3 regions of the Pseudarthrobacter sp. H2 genome follow, and region 1 is predicted to be linked to each of the others. Evidence: riboswitches for the same ligand, from Rfam matches in the RefSeq annotation. Region 1 holds a riboswitch; each other region holds the start of a gene.

Region 1 (5,330 bases):
GGCGGGGCGTCTCAACCTCCGGTTTCTATCACTGGCTGACGCGCCCGCAATCGGCGACTGCCACCCGCCGGAAGGCCCTGATAGCGCGGATCCAGCACTATTTCGAGGAGTCCGAAGGCACCTACGGGTATCGCCGGATCCACGCGGACCTCGCGGCGACTATCGAGTGGTGTGTCTCCAAAATAGTTTGTGAGTTTCCTGTTTAACTTGGGTTATGTCTAATCCCGCTCCGCCTCTGGCGTTGACCGATGGTCAGCGTGCCGTACTGGAGGTGCTGTCGAAGTCGCAGACGGCGTCCCATCGTGAGGTGCAGCGGGCACAGGTCTTGTTGATGGCCGCGGAGGGGCTGGCCACCGAGTCGATCGCGAAGGTAGCGGGGACGAGTCCGGGGACGGTGAGGTCGTGGCGTGCCCGGTTCGAGGAGGAGGGCCTGGCGAAGCTGGGGAAGGTCCGTGCCGGGCGGGGCCGAAAGCCGGTGATTCCGCAGTCAAGGATCGATGAGATCGTTGACTTGGCGCGGAACTCGAAGCCGGAAGGGCATACGCACTGGTCGGTGCGGACCATGGCTGCCAGGTCCGGGGTGTCTCCGGCGCAGGTGCAGCGGATCTGGGCGGCGCGCGGGCTGAAGCCGCACCGGGTGGAGGCGTTCAAGCTTTCCACCGATCCGAGGTTTGAGGAGAAACTCATCGACGTGGTGGGCCTGTATCTGAACCCGCCGGAGCAGGCGATCGTGTTGTGCATGGATGAGAAGTCCTCGATCCAGGCGCTGGACCGGACCCAGCCGTCGCAGCCGATGAAGAAGGGCCGGTGCGAAACGATGACCCACGGCTCCTTGCGCAACGGGCACCACGACCCTGTTCGCCGCCCTGGACGTTGCCACCGGCAAGGTGATCGGATCCTGCCTGCCCAAACACCGCCACAGCGAGTTCCTGAGGTTCCTCAAAACGGTTGAGAAGGAAATCCCGGACGGACTGGCCGTGCACCTGATCCTGGACAACTACGCCACCCACAAACACGCCAACGTGCGGGCCTGGCTGGACAAACATCCCCGGTTCCACCTGCATTTCACCCCGACGTCCTCATCCTGGCTGAACCTGGTCGAGCGGTGGTTCCGCGAGCTCACGGACAAGGCCCTGCGGCGCGGCGCCTTCCACTCCGTACCGGATCTGATCGCGGCGATCGAGGGCTACCTCGCCGCCCACAACGATGAGCCCAAGCCCCTCGTCTGGACCGCGACCGCCGACTCAATCCTCGAAAAGGTCGTCCGCGGCCGCGTCGCACTCCAAGCCGTCAAGCAAAACTGAGACAGACCACTAGGACGGCTCCGCCGACGTCCCGGCGACCCGCGCAGGACTCGGGCGCCCGGACCCCCAATCGCTCGCATAGCTCACTCCGTCGACAATGGGAGCCCGCGGCCTCAACTTCCCCGCAGTAAGGGCACCAAAACGGGCGTTTTGGTGCCCTTAGCCAAAATGTCCCTTGCAGGACAGCAGTTCTACGACACGGACGTCGACGGCGGGCACGTCTTCCACTGCTCCCTGGGCCTGGCCGCCCAGGAAGGCTGGCTCGCCGACCAGCAATGGGCGGCCATCGCGAATGATTTCATGCAGAACTTCATGCAGAACATGGACTTCGCCGAGGACGGCGGAAAGGCCCCGGCCTGGTGGGTTGCAGTGCGCCACGGACTGAGCAGGAACGGCAACGACCACCTTCACATCGTGGCCAGCATGGTCCGTGACGACGGCACCAAATGGAACGGCTGAAAGAGCAAATACATGTCCCAACAGGTGGGGTACCAGGCTCTGACGCTTCCGACGCTACCCGCCTCTGAGGTGCGCTGTATGTTGATGCGGTTATTGGAGGTGTCTATTTTGGGGTTTTCAGGGCCGGCCGGTCCACCGGGGGAGACCGGTGCCCGCAGGTACGGGAGGTCCGGTGGTCGCGCCGCGGTGTCCGGCACGGGAGCCGTTTGGGAAACAGTTCGGGCAGGACACGGCGGCAGCACGGTTAGGTGCGGGCGCTGGTTTGGCCGGGGGCGGGTATACTCGCTCCCAGTGACACGGGGTGCCGGGCGGCTTGATTGGCCCGGCTGAGATGACACCCGTTGAACCTGATCTAGTTGACACTAGCGAAGGGATGTCCTGCAACGGTTCGCACGGTCCTGGCGCCCGGATCGCATCCTTTCGCCTTATCCGAAGGTGAAGAAACTGATGGAACTGGCAGAACAAATCGTTCTTGTGACCGGCGGCGGACGGGGCCTGGGCAGCAGTATTGTGCAGGCGTTCGCGGCCCGGGGGGCGCGGGTGGTAATCAATTACCGCCGCAGCGCCGAAGCCGCCGGGGAACTGGCCGCCGGTTATGGCCCCGAGCACGCTGTTGCCCTGCAGGCTGACGTCACCGACGCCGGTCAGGTGTCGGTGATGCTGGAGCAGGCCCGGTCCCATTTCGGTTCCGCCGTCACCACTGTGGTCAATAATGCGCTGGCCGATTTCTCGTTTAACGGGGATGCCCGCTCCGGTGCCGGGGATATTTCATGGGCGGAGTTCGAGGCACAGTTCGCCGGCAGTGTCCGGGGGGCTTTGAACACGACCCAGCAGGCTTTGGAGGGGATGCGCGGCCACGGGTTTGGGCGCATCATCAACGTTGGGACCAATCTGTTCCAGAACCCGGTGGTCCCGTACCACGACTACACCGCGGCCAAGGCCGCCCTGGTGTCATTGACCCGCACTATGGCCAAGGATCTGGGGCAGCACAATATTGCCGTGAACATGGTCTCCGGCGGCCTGCTGCGCACCACCGATGCCAGCGCCGCAACCCCGGAGGAGGTCTTTGACTACATTGCCGCTTCGACCCCCCTGGGTAAGGTCACCACCCCGGCCGAGTTCGCCGATGCCATCTTGTTTTTCGCCTCGCCTTGGGCGCGGTCGGTTACCGGGCAGAACCTGGTGGTCGACGGCGGACTGGTCATGGACTAGGCGGCCTGTCGATGAACGGGAAACGGCAACTGCATTTGAACGCTTTCCTGCTGGGAGCCGGCCACCACGGTGCTGCCTGGCGGCGGGCCGGATCGCCGCTGGAGCAGCTCGGAGAGATCGGTTATTATGAGCGGCTCGCACAAAGCGCCGAACGCGGCCTGTTCGATGCCGTGTTCTTCGCCGACGGGCAGTCCGCCGGTGACGTCGGCGCCGGTCCGAGATGGTTTCTGGAACCGTTGACCGCGCTGGCGGCCATGGCCCGGGCAACGGAGAACATCGGGCTTATCAGCACCGTCTCGGCCACCTTTTATTCCCCTTTTCATGCCGCCCGGTTGCTCGCCTCCCTGGATCACATCAGTGCCGGGCGTATCGGGGCGAACGTGGTCACGTCCATGTTCGATGCTGAAGCCCGCAACCACGGGCTGGAAGCGATGCCCGACCACGGGCAGCGCTACGGCCGCGCTGCAGAGTTCATTGAGGTAGCGCTGGGGTTGTGGGACTCATGGGCTGATGATGCGATGGTTCGGGACAGGGCCGGGTTCTATGCCGATCCGGCCCTGGTCCGGCCGTTGCATCATGAGGGGGGCCACTTCCGGGTGGAGGGGCCCTTGAATGTGCCCCGGGGCCCGCAGGGACGCCCCGTGCTGTTCCAGGCCGGTGCTTCCGGGGCCGGCCGGGACCTTGCCGCCCGGTACGCGGAAGGGATTTACGCCGTGGCCTACGATCTTCCCAGCGCCCAGGCCTACTATGCGGATATGAAACAGCGGATCGCTGCTGCCGGGCGTAATCCGGAGAAGGTAGCGATCATGCCCGGATTGGTGACGTATGTGGGCTCCACCGCGGCCGAAGCCCGGGCCAAACAGGACCGGACGGATGCGCTGCTGCCCACCGCAGAATCCCTGACACGGCTGGGCACGTTCGTGCAGCAGGACTGTACCGGCTGGGAACTGGACGCCCCCGTGCCGTCCCTGCCACCGGCGGCAGAATTTACTGGGCCGCAGGGCCGTTATGCCACCATATTGCGCATTATTGAAACCGAACGTCCCACCGTGCGGCAGTTGCTGGGGCGCCTGGCCGCAGGCGGGGGCCACTGCACCATGGTCGGCACGCCGGAGCAGATCGCTGATCAGATGGAGCTCTGGTTCCGCTCCGGCGGCGCTGACGGGTTCAACCTGATGCCCCCGCTGCTGCCCGATTCCCTGGACGAGTTCGTCGATGACGTCATCCCCGTCCTCCAGCGCCGGGGACTCTTCCGCACCCGCTACACCGCCTCGACGCTGCGCGGGCATCTGGGGCTGGACCGCCCGGCTGTTGGCGCCCCTGCGTAAGAGCGCCACTACGGCAGGGCGGCGGTTCCGATCATCCAATACCGTCCGGGACAGGGTTGCCACAAGCTGGCTTTGTCCCTCGTGAAGACACCGGGCTCCATGCGGGCGTATTGGATAGCCTTCCGTCAGGAACGTCCTTCCTCCCTGGAGTCCCCTCGGGCTTTGTGCTTTCAGGCCCGAGGCCTTCCGTGGGCAGCATCCGTGGTGTCGTTGGGGTTGCCGGGGCGGTGAAGGGTTTCGAGGAGTTGGAGTTCGTAGTGGGCGAACCGGGCCGAAGCCATCGTCGAGAGCTGACGTGGCCTGGGCAGGTCGATGCGGAGGTTTAGGCGCACGGAGGCGGGCCGGGGGCTGAGTACGACGACCCGGTCGGCCAGGTAGATCGCTTCACGGATGTCGTGGGTGATCAGGACCGCGGTCCAGGAGTTGTGGGACCAGACATCTTGAAGCCACGCCTGCATGTCGGTGCGGGTGAGGGAATCGAGGGCACCGAAGGGCTCATCCAGTAACAGGACGTCACGGTCCTGGACCACTGTGCGCAGCAGGGCGGCCCTTTGCCGCATGCCTCCGGAGAGCTCAAAGGGATGCGAGTTCTCAAAACCGGACAGCCCGAAGGCCGGGAAGAGGCTGGCGGCACGTGCCCGCGCGGTCTTTTTGCTTCCACCGCGGACTTCCAGGCCCAGGGCGGTGTTCTGGAGGATGGTGCGCCAGGGAAAGAGGAGGTCTTTTTGCGGCATGTAGGCGAAGTGTTCACGTTCCCCGGTGACGGCGCGCCCATCGATGAGGATTTCGCCGCCGCGGGGTTTTTCTAGGCCGGCCATGATGTTGAACAGGGTGCTCTTTCCGCATCCGCTGGGACCGATGATGGCAACGAATTCTCCTTGTTGTGCGGAGAAGTCGACGTCCTCGATGACGTGCCGGGATTCTCCGCGCCCGAGATCGAAGGATTTGGTAATTGCACGTACTTCGACCCTGGGTGCCGCAGCGGTGGTTTCAGACATGGCGGTTCCTGCGTTCCTTGGAGTGCCAG
Region 2 (5,330 bases), on a different replicon from region 1:
TCGTGGACACCGCCGGACGGCTCGGCGTCGACGCCGAAATGATGGAACAGGCCCGCCAGATCCGCCGGGCCATCGTTCCCAACGAAGTCCTGTTCGTGGTCGACGCCATGATCGGCCAGGACGCCGTGAACACGGCGATGGCGTTCGACGACGGCGTCAACTTCACCGGCGTCGTGCTGTCAAAGCTCGACGGCGACGCCCGCGGCGGCGCCGCGCTGTCGGTCGCGTCGGTGACCGGCAAGCCCGTCATGTTCGCGTCCACCGGCGAAGGCGTGGACGACTTCGAGCTGTTCCACCCGGACCGGATGGCCTCGCGCATCCTCGACATGGGTGACGTGCTCACCCTGATCGAGCAGGCCGAGAAGTCCTGGGACAAGGACGAAGCGGCCCGGATGGCGAAGAAGTTCGCCGACCAGGAAGACTTCACCCTGGACGACTTCCTGTCGCAGATGCAGCAGATCCGCAACATGGGCTCGATGAAAAAAATGCTCATGATGATGCCGGGCGCCCAGAACATCCGGCAGCAGCTGGAGCAGTTCGACGAACGCGAGATCGACCGCGTCGAGGCGATCGTCCGGTCCATGACGCCGCACGAGCGCGTCGCCCCCAAGATCATCAACGGCTCCCGGCGCGCCCGGATCGCCCGCGGTTCCGGCGTGCACGTCTCCGACGTCAACGGCCTGCTGGAGCGCTTTGCCCAGGCCCAGAAGATGATGAAGAAGATGGCCGCCGGCGGCGGGATGCCGGGCATGCCCGGAATGCCCGGCATGGGCGGGGGAGGGGCCCGGAAGGGTGCCAAGAACGCGCCGAAGAAGAAGGCCCGGTCCGGCAACCCGGCCAAGGCAGCGCAGGAACTCCGCGACGCCGAGGCCCGGCGGGCCGCGGCACCCAAGGCCCTGCCCACGGGGGCCGCGTTCGGCCAGCAGGGCGGCGACTTCGATCCGTCCCAGCTGAACCTGCCCAAGGGCTTCGACAAGTTCCTCGGCGGCAGCAAGTAATTTCCGGGCAGGGCGGCAGGAGCCGTATGTCGGCGGCCCTGTTCGCGGACCCGTGCCATAAGGTTAGAGCATGTTCAAGCAGCGCGTAGTCTTCGTCCACGGGGAAGGCCGCTTCGGTGCCGCCGCGTGGCCAAAGCAGCACGGGATGGCACTCAACTACGACGCGCTGTTCCTGCGCCGGCACGGCTTTGACGCCGTCGCCGAACCGCTCGAATCCGACTTCGCAGCCGACGCCGCGATCGTGCTCGGCGCGCTGGCCGACGACGGCCGCGGCGCCGCCGGCGGACACGTCGTCGCCCATTCGCACGGGGCGATCGCCGCGATGATGGCCGCCGTCGAACGGCCCGACCTCGTGCAGTCCCTCACCCTGGTGGAGCCGGCCTGCCTCTCGCTCACCGCCGAACTGCCGGCCACGGCGGCGCACCGGGCCATCCTGCAGCCGCTCTTCGACATCCGCCACGAGCTTGGGGACGAGGATTTCCAGCGCGAGTATGTCCGGCGGGCCTTCCCCGCGGGCGCGCCCGGGACCGCGACACCGGAAGCCCGCCGGGAGGCCCGGCGCCTCCGCCTGCAGGCCCCGGGCTGGGAGGCGCCCCTGCAGATCGTGCCGGGAGTCCCCACCCTGGTCCTGACCGGCGGCTGGGAACCCCTGTACGAGGAAATCGCCGGCTACCTGCGCGAGACCGGGGCCCTGCACCGCATCGCGGCGGGAGGGCACCGGCCCCAGGATTCGGCCGAAGGCGACCACTTTGTCCGCTCCTTCATTGCCGGGGTCAGCCGGCTCCAGCACGCCCAGGCGTCCTGAACCCGCCGCTCCTGAACCCGCCGCCCCAACTGGGTCGCAGTTGATGCCGTTATGGGCGCCCATAACGGCATCTGCTGCGATCCAGTTGGGCGGGTCCGCTAGCGCTGCGCCGGAAGCTGCAGCTCCGGCAGATAGACCTTGCCGCCCGCGGCCAGGAACTCCTGGCTCTTTTCCAGCATCCCTGCCGCCATCTCGGCGAGCGCTTCCTGGGCCTCTGCCGAGCCGTATTCGTCACGGATGTCCTGGCTGATCCGCATCGAACAGAACTTCGGGCCGCACATCGAGCAGAAGTGCGCCGTCTTGGCCGGCTCCGCCGGGAGCGTCTCATCATGGAAGGCCTCGGCCGTCACCGGGTCAAGGGACAGCGCGAACTGGTCGCGCCAGCGGAACTCGAAGCGGGCCTTGGACAGGGCATCGTCACGCTCATGGGCGCCCGGATGTCCCTTCGCCAGGTCGGCGGCGTGGGCGGCGATCTTGTAGGTGATCACGCCCGTCTTGACGTCGTCCTTGTTCGGCAGCCCGAGGTGCTCCTTGGGCGTGACGTAGCAGAGCATCGCCGTGCCGTAGCGGGCGATCTCGGTGGCGCCGATCGCCGAGGTGATGTGGTCATAGCCGGGGGCGATATCGGTCACGAGGGGCCCGAGGGTGTAGAACGGGGCGCCCTTGCAGAGCTCCTGCTGGCGCTCCACGTTTTCACGGACGAGGTGGAACGGGACATGGCCGGGCCCTTCCACCATGACCTGGACGTCGAACTCCCAGGCCCGCTGCGTGAGCTCGGCAAGGGTGTCCAGCTCGGCGAACTGCGCGGCGTCGTTGGCATCGGCCGTCGCACCGGGCCGCAGCCCGTCCCCGAGGGAGAACGCGACGTCGTACTTGGCGAAGATTTCGCACAGCTCGTCGAAGTGGGTGTAGAGGAAGTTTTCCTGGTGGTGTGCCAGGCACCAGCCGGCCATGATGGCACCGCCGCGGGAGACGATTCCGGTGACCCGCTTGGCCGTCAGCGGCACGTAGCGGAGGAGCACGCCGGCGTGGACGGTCATGTAGTCCACGCCCTGCTCGCACTGCTCGATCACGGTGTCCCGGTAGATTTCCCAGGTGAGGGCGTTCGCGTCGCCGTTGACTTTTTCCAGCGCCTGGTAGATCGGCACGGTGCCGATCGGGACGGGCGCATTGCGGATGAGCCACTCGCGGGTGGTGTGGATGTCATCACCCGTGGACAGGTCCATGACGGTGTCCGCGCCCCACTGTGTGGCCCACTGCAGCTTGTCGACTTCTTCCGCGATGGAGCTGGTGACCGCCGAGTTGCCGATGTTGGCGTTGATCTTCACGAGGAAGGCCTTGCCGATGATCATCGGCTCGGATTCGGGATGGTTGATGTTGTTGGGGATGATGGCCCGGCCGGCCGCGACTTCGCTGCGGACCAGCTCCACGTCGCAGTTCTCGCGTAAGGCCACGAACCGCATCTCCGGGGTGATGACGCCGTCCCGGGCGTAGCGCATCTGGGTCACCGTCCTGCCGTCGACGGCGCGGCGGGGCACCGGCCGCGCCCCGCGCCACTCGGCGGATGCCGCGCCGCGGCGCACGGCCGACCTGCCGTCGTCGAGCAGGTTCCGTTCCCGGCCGCTGTACGGTTCGGTATCTCCCCGGGCCTCAATCCAGGCCTCCCGGAACGGCTCAAGCCCCAGTACGGGATCGCTGCCGGGGCCTGCCGTCCGGTAGATCTGGAACGGCTCGTTCTGCTGTCCGTTCGGGGACGGCTCCAAGGCAATCTCGGTCACCGGAACGCGGATCCCCGTTGCATCGTCAGAGATGTACGCCAGCGAGTGTGACTTCAAAGACTGGGTTTCTTCCCTGCCGGACGCACTGCGGGCTTCTTCTTGGGCCGGCCCGTTCTGGACAGGCATCAGCTGTGTTTCTTGCGTATTCACGGAATACTCACTTCCTTCGCCGGCATTACCCGGACAGGTTCAACGGTCGCAGGCCGCGTCAGCCCGATCTCAGCCCCTGCAGGGGCACCCGTGTGGTCGTAGACGAAGCTACCACAGGCAGCGGAGCCACTCCGGGTATGACGGCGCGCCGGCCGCCGGGCCGATTAGGCTTTAAGGCATGAGCAGGATCATTGAATTCAGCGGCCCGGTCCTCACCAGCGCCGAGCGGGAGCACCGCGGCCTGTGGTCCGTCGACGGCGTGCTGACCTTCCACCGTCCCGCCGCGGCGCCGGACCTCGTACTGGACGGCTGGGTGATTCCCGGGCTGGTCGACGCGCACTGCCACATCGGGCTCGGCCCCGGCGGGGACGTCCCGGAGCACGTCGTGGAGGAGCAGGCCGCCACGGACCGCGACGCCGGCACACTGCTCGTGCGCGACGCCGGGGCCGTGCATGACACCCGCTGGCTGCAGCAGCGCACGGACCTGCCGCGCATCATCCGCTCCGGCCGCCACATCGCCAGGACCGGGCGCTACCTCCGCGGCTTCGCCGTCGAGGTGGAGCCGGAGAACCTCGTCGAGGCCGTGCGCAAGCAGGCGCTCGCCGGCGACGGCTGGGTCAAGCTCGTGGGCGACTGGATCGACCGCGGCGCCGGGGACCTGGCACCGTCCTTCCCCGCCGCCGTGCTCAAGGACGCCGTCCGGGCCGCCCACGATGAAGGCGCCCGCGTGACGGCGCACTGCTTCGCCGAAGACACCCTCGATGACATGCTCGACGCCGGGATCGACTGCATCGAGCACGGCACCGGCCTGCTGCCGCGGCACCTGCCGCGTTTCGTGGAGCAGGGTGTGCCGATCGTCCCCACGCTGATCAACATCGCCACCTTCCCGGACATCGCCGCGCAGGCCGCCGCGAAGTTCCCCCGCTACGCCGCGCACATGCGTGCCCTCTGGGAGCGCCGGAGCGAACGGATCCTGGAGGCCTTCGAGGCCGGCGTGTCCATCTACGCCGGGACGGACGCCGGCAGCGTGATCAGGCACGGACGGATTGCCGATGAAATCCAGGCCCTGCACGCCGCGGGCCTCCCGGCACGGGCTGCCCTCGACGCCGGCGCCTGGGCAGCACGCGCCTGGCTCGGGGCCGACGCCATCGCCGAAGGCGCCAGCGCCGACGTCCTGGTCTGCGCCGAGGACCCCCGGGCCCGGCTCGAAACCCTCGGCGAACTCAGGCACATCGTGTTGAGGGGAGAACTCCTCCACCAGGAATAAATTGAAGCTTCAAGTAATTTAACAGTATGACAAGGTCATCGACAGTCGGTGGCCACTGAACCCCGGAGCGTTCAAAATGACTGCTGAAGCCACCACCCAGGACCTGCTTCCCGCCGCACTCACCATGGGCACCGTGATGCTCAAGGCCGGCGACATGAAGCTCATGACGGACTACTACCAGCGCGCCCTCGGCCTGGACATCGTCGCCGAGCAGGACGGCGGCCTGTACCTCGGCCGCAAGCAGAAGCCGCTGGTCCACCTTGCCCCCGCACCCGGGCTGCCCGTCCCGGCCCGCGGCGAGGCAGGCCTCTTCCACACGGCCTTTCTCTTCG
Region 3 (5,330 bases), on a different replicon from region 1:
AGCCAGATCTCGCTGCCCGGCCGCTACCTCGTATACGTGCCCGGCGGTTCCATGACCGGGATCTCCCGCAAGCTGCCCGACGTCGAACGCAACCGCCTCAAGCGGATCCTCAAGGACCGCCTGCCGGAAGACGCCGGCGTGATCGTCCGCACCGCCGCCGAGGGCGCGTCCGAGGAAGAGCTCACGCACGACATCAACCGCCTGCGCGCCCAGTGGGAAGGCATCGAAAGCCAGTCCACGTCCACCAAGATCCTCGCCCCCGAGCTGCTCTACGGCGAACCGGACCTGACCATCAAGGTGGTCCGTGACGTCTTCAACGAGGACTTCTCCAAGCTGATCGTCTCCGGCGAGGAAGCCTGGGACACCATCGAGGCCTACGTCACCTATGTGGCGCCGGACCTGGTGGGCCGGCTCGAGAAGTGGACCAAGGATTCGGACATCTTCGCGGCCTGGCGCATCGACGAGCAGATCCACAAGGCCCTGGACCGCAAGGTGTTCCTGCCCTCCGGCGGCTCCCTCGTGATCGACCGCACCGAAGCCATGACCGTGGTGGACGTCAACACCGGCAAGTTCACCGGCAGCGGCGGAAACCTCGAGGAGACCGTCACCAAGAACAACCTGGAAGCGGCCGAGGAAGTCGTCCGGCAGCTCCGGCTCCGCGACATCGGCGGCATCATCGTGATCGACTTCATCGACATGGTGCTCGAATCGAACCGCGACCTCGTGCTGCGCCGCATGGTGGAGTGCCTGGGCCGGGACCGCACCAAGCACCAGGTGGCCGAGGTGACCTCGCTGGGGCTCGTGCAGATGACCCGCAAGCGGATGGGCACCGGGCTGCTGGAGGTCTTCGGCGAACAGTGCGAGGCCTGCGCGGGCCGGGGCATCGTCACCCACGACGAGCCCGTCGAACACCGCCGGGCCAACACCGTCGCCGCGGAGCACTACGTGCCGCGGGCCGAAGCCCAGCCCGCCGCCCGGACCGAGCGCAAGGGCCGCCGCCGCGGAAAGAGCGGCCAGGCCCTGGAGCCTGCCCTGTCCGCGCCGGCGCACCCCGAGCCGACCGAGGAGGAGCGCCACGCCAAGGCGGAGGCAACACGTGCCGCCCTGGCGAACATCGCCGCCGCGGCGCACGCCGCCCACCTGCACGACGGGGAGACCGCCGACGCCGGGACGCGCCAGCGCGACGCCGGGACGCGCCCGGCGGCCGTTGAGCCGGCCGCGCAGGGGACCCGGAAGGAAGAAGCGCCCGCCGGACGTCCTGCCGCCGTGCTGACCTTCGGCGGCGAGCAGGTTGCCCTGCCGTTCGTGGAGCACGCCGGGGAGGCAAAGGCTCCCGCACTCACGCTGGACCTGCTGACCGAGGCCTTCGCCCACCTGAGCGAAGGCGGCGAAGCCCGGCAGGCCGCAGGCCGGCTCGACGCCGCCCCGCACGATGCCGCCCCGTACGACGACGACCAGGTCCGGGAAGCCGGGGCCACCACGTCCCGTGCCCGCCGCGGTCGCCGGAACCGGAGCGCCAGCCGCGCCCAGGGTGCTGCCAACGTGACGTCCATTGAACACCGTGAGGCAACTGAACACCGCGAGGCCACCCGGCCGGCCGCAGCCGGAGCCGTCCACGAGGCCAAGGTCCCGGCCGCAGCAACGCCGGCGGCCAAGATGCCGATGGCCAAGCCCGCGGCCAACGAGCCGATCATCCTCGGCGTCGGCGTGCCGGCGTCCGAGCTGTAGGCCTCCAGCAACTGCCTGAACCGCGGGTGCGGCCCGGGACCGGCGTAGCAATACGCCGGTCCCGGGCCGCACCCGCGAGGTTGTTAAGGGATGCGGCTAGGCTGGGGGACTGACACGGGGTGCCGCGCATCGGGCCGGCTGAGATCCAGACCCGTTGAACCTGTCCGGTTAGCACCGGCGAAGGGATGTCCGTTTTGGCTTTGTTTTCACCGACTCTTCTGTCCGAATTTCTGCCGTACCGGCCGCGCACGTCCGCGCCGCCCCGGATTCCCCGCGTGCTGGCCATTGCCGGTTCCGACCCCTCCGGCGGGGCCGGGATCCAGGCCGACCTGAAAAGCATCGCCGCGAACGGCGGCTACGGCATGGCGGCCATCACCGCCCTGACCGCGCAGAACACCCGGGGCGTCCGGGCGGTGCACGTCCCCCCGGCGGAATTCCTCACCGCGCAGCTGGAGGCGGTCAGCGACGACATCGGCATCGACGCCGTCAAGATCGGCATGCTGGGGGATGCGGCCGTGATCGACGCCGTCCGCAGCTGGCTCGAGAAGGTGCGCCCCGGCGTCGTTGTGCTTGATCCGGTGATGGTGGCCACGAGCGGGGACCGGCTCCTGCGGGAGTCCGCCGAGACGGCCCTGCACACGCTCCTGCCGCTGGCGGACCTGATCACCCCCAACCTCGCCGAACTGGCGATCCTGCTCCGGGAGCCCGTCGCCGCGGACTGGGCGGAGGCCCTGGCGCAGGGCAAACGGCTCGCCGCGCTGGCGGGCACCACAGTGCTGGTGAAGGGCGGCCACCTCAACGACGCTGCCGGCGACAACAACGCCGGCGACAACGCCACCGACAACGCCACCGGCGACAACAAAGGCGACAACGACGCCGGGGCCGAGGCCGGCGGCTGTCCCGACGCGCTCGTCAACACGGGCGGACTGCTGGGCCGGGAGACCGTGGTGTTGCCCGGGGAGCGCATCCGGACCCGCAACAGCCACGGCACCGGATGCTCCCTGTCCTCCGCGATGGCCACCGTGCAGGCCCGGGTGGGGGACTGGGAGGCCGCCCTCCGGGAGGTCAAGCCGTGGCTGCAGGGGGCGCTGCGGGAGTCGGGGAGCCTCGACGTCGGATCCGGCAACGGCCCCGTCCATCACTTCCACCACCTGCCCCATCCCGGCCCCGCCGGGCCGCAGCCCGGCACCCCGGCCCCGGCGGAAGGCGAGTTTGCCGTGGCGCTCTGGGAAGGGGCCGCGGCGGACCTCGAGGCGATCTACGGCCTCGCGTTCATCCGCGGCCTGGCCGAGGGCACCCTGCCGGACAAGGACTTCGCCTACTACCTCGCGCAGGACGCCATCTATCTCAACGGCTACTCCCGGGTGCTGGCCCGGGCGTCGGCCCTCGCGCCGTCGGAAGCCGAACAGCTCTTCTGGGCCCGCGGCGCGCAGAACTGCCTCGAAGTCGAATCGGAGCTGCACCGGACGTGGCTGGGCACCCGCCCCGCCGGCCCGGAACTGGGCCCCGTCACCAAGTCCTACGTGGACCATCTGCTGGCCGCCTCGGTCTCCGGCAGCTACGGGGTGCTGGTGGCCGCGGTCCTGCCCTGCTTCTGGCTCTACGCCGAGGTCGGCGCCACGCTGCACGGGGAGTTCCTCGCCGCGGGAGCCCCGGCAGGGCACCCCTACGCGGCCTGGCTGCGCACCTACGCGGACGAGGAGTTTGCCGCCGCGACCCGGCAGGCGGTCGCCTACACCGATGCGGCGGCGCGGCAGGCCACGGACAGCGAACGGCAGGCCATGACACTGGCCTTCCGGCAGTCATCGCGCTACGAGGTCGATTTCTTCGACGCGCCGCGGCTGCATGCCTGACCCGGCGGGGACCGGGGAGACTGTACGATAGTCGGGCACGGTTCCGGAGGTTCTCTCGGCAACCCCCTGGCCAAGGCCAGTGGCGCCCAGCACGAACTATCCACCGGAACCAGCCTCATTTGCGGCCGAAGGCAAAATTAGCGTAGTCTGGACCTTCGGTGCTTACGCCAACACTTGGGTTATGACCTCAAAGGCAGTCCCCGCGGTATTCCAATCAATGAATTCGCGTCGGTATTGTCCACGGAATAACTCATGGGTTCCCCCGGGGAATCCACCGGCGTAGAGGCACAGCGTGAGCCGGTCCAAACAATTTGGCCCCAGGTTCCGCACGCAAATCTAGTAATAAACGTCGAGAGAAGTGAGTTCCACAGTGGTGTACGCGATTGTCCGCGCAGGCGGCCGGCAAGAGAAGGTTTCCGTTGGAGACTTCGTTACCCTGAACCGCGTCCCCGGTGGAGCCGGCAGCACCTTTGAGCTGCCCGCACTGCTCCTGGTAGACGGTGACAAGGTCACGTCCGCTGCCGCGGACCTGGCCAAGGTAACGGTTACGGCTGAGATCCTCGAAGACCTCCGTGGTCCGAAGATCGTCATCCAGAAGTTCAAGAACAAGACCGGCTACAAGAAGCGCCAGGGTCACCGTCAGGAATTGACCAAGGTCAAGATCACCGGTATCAAGTAACTAACCGTTACTGTTCAGGTTTTCCGCAGATTCCCCAGAATTTTTAAGGCAGGCATTTCAAATGGCACATAAAAAAGGCGCGAGTTCCACTCGCAACGGTCGTGACTCCAACGCCCAGTACCTCGGCGTCAAGCGCTTCGGCGGCCAGGTAGTTTCCGCCGGCGAGATCATCGTCCGCCAGCGCGGCACGCACTTCCACCCGGGCGCCGGCGTCGGCCGCGGCGGGGACGACACCCTGTTCGCCCTGGCCCCCGGGGCCGTCGAGTTCGGTACCCGCCGTGGTCGTCGCGTTGTGAACATCGTGGCTGCTGCAGCTGCAGAGTAATACCAAGTTCTGAATCGGTGGGGCGGGCCATTAGGTCCGCTCCACCGGTGTTTTAACCGCATTACAATCATCTTGGGCCCCTTTGTGGACCTGAGGAACAGCACTGAGGAGATCCACGTGGCGAGCTTTGTAGACCGGGTAGTACTGCACGTATCCGGCGGTACCGGCGGCCACGGCTGTGTCTCCGTCCACCGGGAGAAGTTCAAGCCCCTCGGCGGACCCGACGGCGGCAACGGCGGCAACGGCGGGGACGTCATCCTGCGGGTCGACCCGCAGACCACCACCCTGCTCGACTACCACCATGCCCCGCACCGCCACGCCACCAACGGCGGCCCCGGCATGGGCGACTGGCGCGGCGGCAAGAGCGGCGAAACCCTGATCCTTCCGGTTCCCGAGGGCACCGTGGTCAAGTCCAAGGACGGGAGGGTCCTGGCCGACCTCGTGGGCGAAGGCACGGAATTCATTGCCGCGGCCGGCGGCATCGGCGGCCTCGGCAACGCCTCGCTGTCCTCGCAGAAGCGCCGCGCCCCCGGCTTCGCCCTGCTCGGCATCGAAGGCGACTCCAGCGACATCGTGCTGGAATTGAAGTCCATCGCGGACATCGCCCTCGTGGGCTTCCCCTCGGCCGGCAAGTCCAGCCTCATCGCCGCGATGTCCGCCGCGCGCCCCAAGATCGCCGACTACCCCTTCACCACGCTGATCCCGAACCTGGGCGTCGTCCAGGCCGGCGAAGTGCGCTTCACCA

The links. A riboswitch is a leader RNA that binds a small molecule or an ion and turns the genes downstream of it on or off. The one in region 1 is predicted to bind thiamine pyrophosphate.
Region 2: it holds a riboswitch for thiamine pyrophosphate, as region 1 does, so the genes downstream of both, thiC (phosphomethylpyrimidine synthase ThiC) here and ACQCSZ_RS25090 (3-oxoacyl-ACP reductase) in region 1, are expected to answer to the same signal.
Region 3: it holds a riboswitch for thiamine pyrophosphate, as region 1 does, so the genes downstream of both, ACQCSZ_RS06840 (bifunctional hydroxymethylpyrimidine kinase/phosphomethylpyrimidine kinase) here and ACQCSZ_RS25090 (3-oxoacyl-ACP reductase) in region 1, are expected to answer to the same signal.

The regions. Positions count from the first base shown of each region.
Region 1 covers NZ_CP189595.1:137,874-143,203, reverse strand. The annotation lists partial or broken gene ACQCSZ_RS25105 (IS3 family transposase) at 1-188, shown strand, start outside; partial or broken gene ACQCSZ_RS25100 (IS630 family transposase) at 215-1,304, shown strand; gene ACQCSZ_RS25095 (relaxase/mobilization nuclease domain-containing protein) at 1,473-1,763, shown strand; TPP riboswitch at 2,051-2,154, shown strand; gene ACQCSZ_RS25090 (3-oxoacyl-ACP reductase) at 2,211-2,975, shown strand; gene ACQCSZ_RS25085 (LLM class flavin-dependent oxidoreductase) at 2,987-4,303, shown strand; gene ACQCSZ_RS25080 (ABC transporter ATP-binding protein) at 4,474-5,301, opposite strand; gene ACQCSZ_RS25075 (ABC transporter permease) at 5,294-5,330, opposite strand, start outside.
Region 2 covers NZ_CP189594.1:1,271,654-1,276,983, forward strand. The annotation lists gene ffh (signal recognition particle protein) at 1-998, shown strand, start outside; gene ACQCSZ_RS05890 (alpha/beta fold hydrolase) at 1,069-1,803, shown strand; gene thiC (phosphomethylpyrimidine synthase ThiC) at 1,902-3,707, opposite strand; TPP riboswitch at 3,726-3,833, opposite strand; gene ACQCSZ_RS05900 (amidohydrolase family protein) at 3,910-4,998, shown strand; gene ACQCSZ_RS05905 (VOC family protein) at 5,075-5,330, shown strand, end outside.
Region 3 covers NZ_CP189594.1:1,440,541-1,445,870, forward strand. The annotation lists gene ACQCSZ_RS06835 (Rne/Rng family ribonuclease) at 1-1,728, shown strand, start outside; TPP riboswitch at 1,834-1,931, shown strand; gene ACQCSZ_RS06840 (bifunctional hydroxymethylpyrimidine kinase/phosphomethylpyrimidine kinase) at 1,914-3,581, shown strand; gene rplU (50S ribosomal protein L21) at 3,952-4,260, shown strand; gene rpmA (50S ribosomal protein L27) at 4,322-4,585, shown strand; gene obgE (GTPase ObgE) at 4,703-5,330, shown strand, end outside.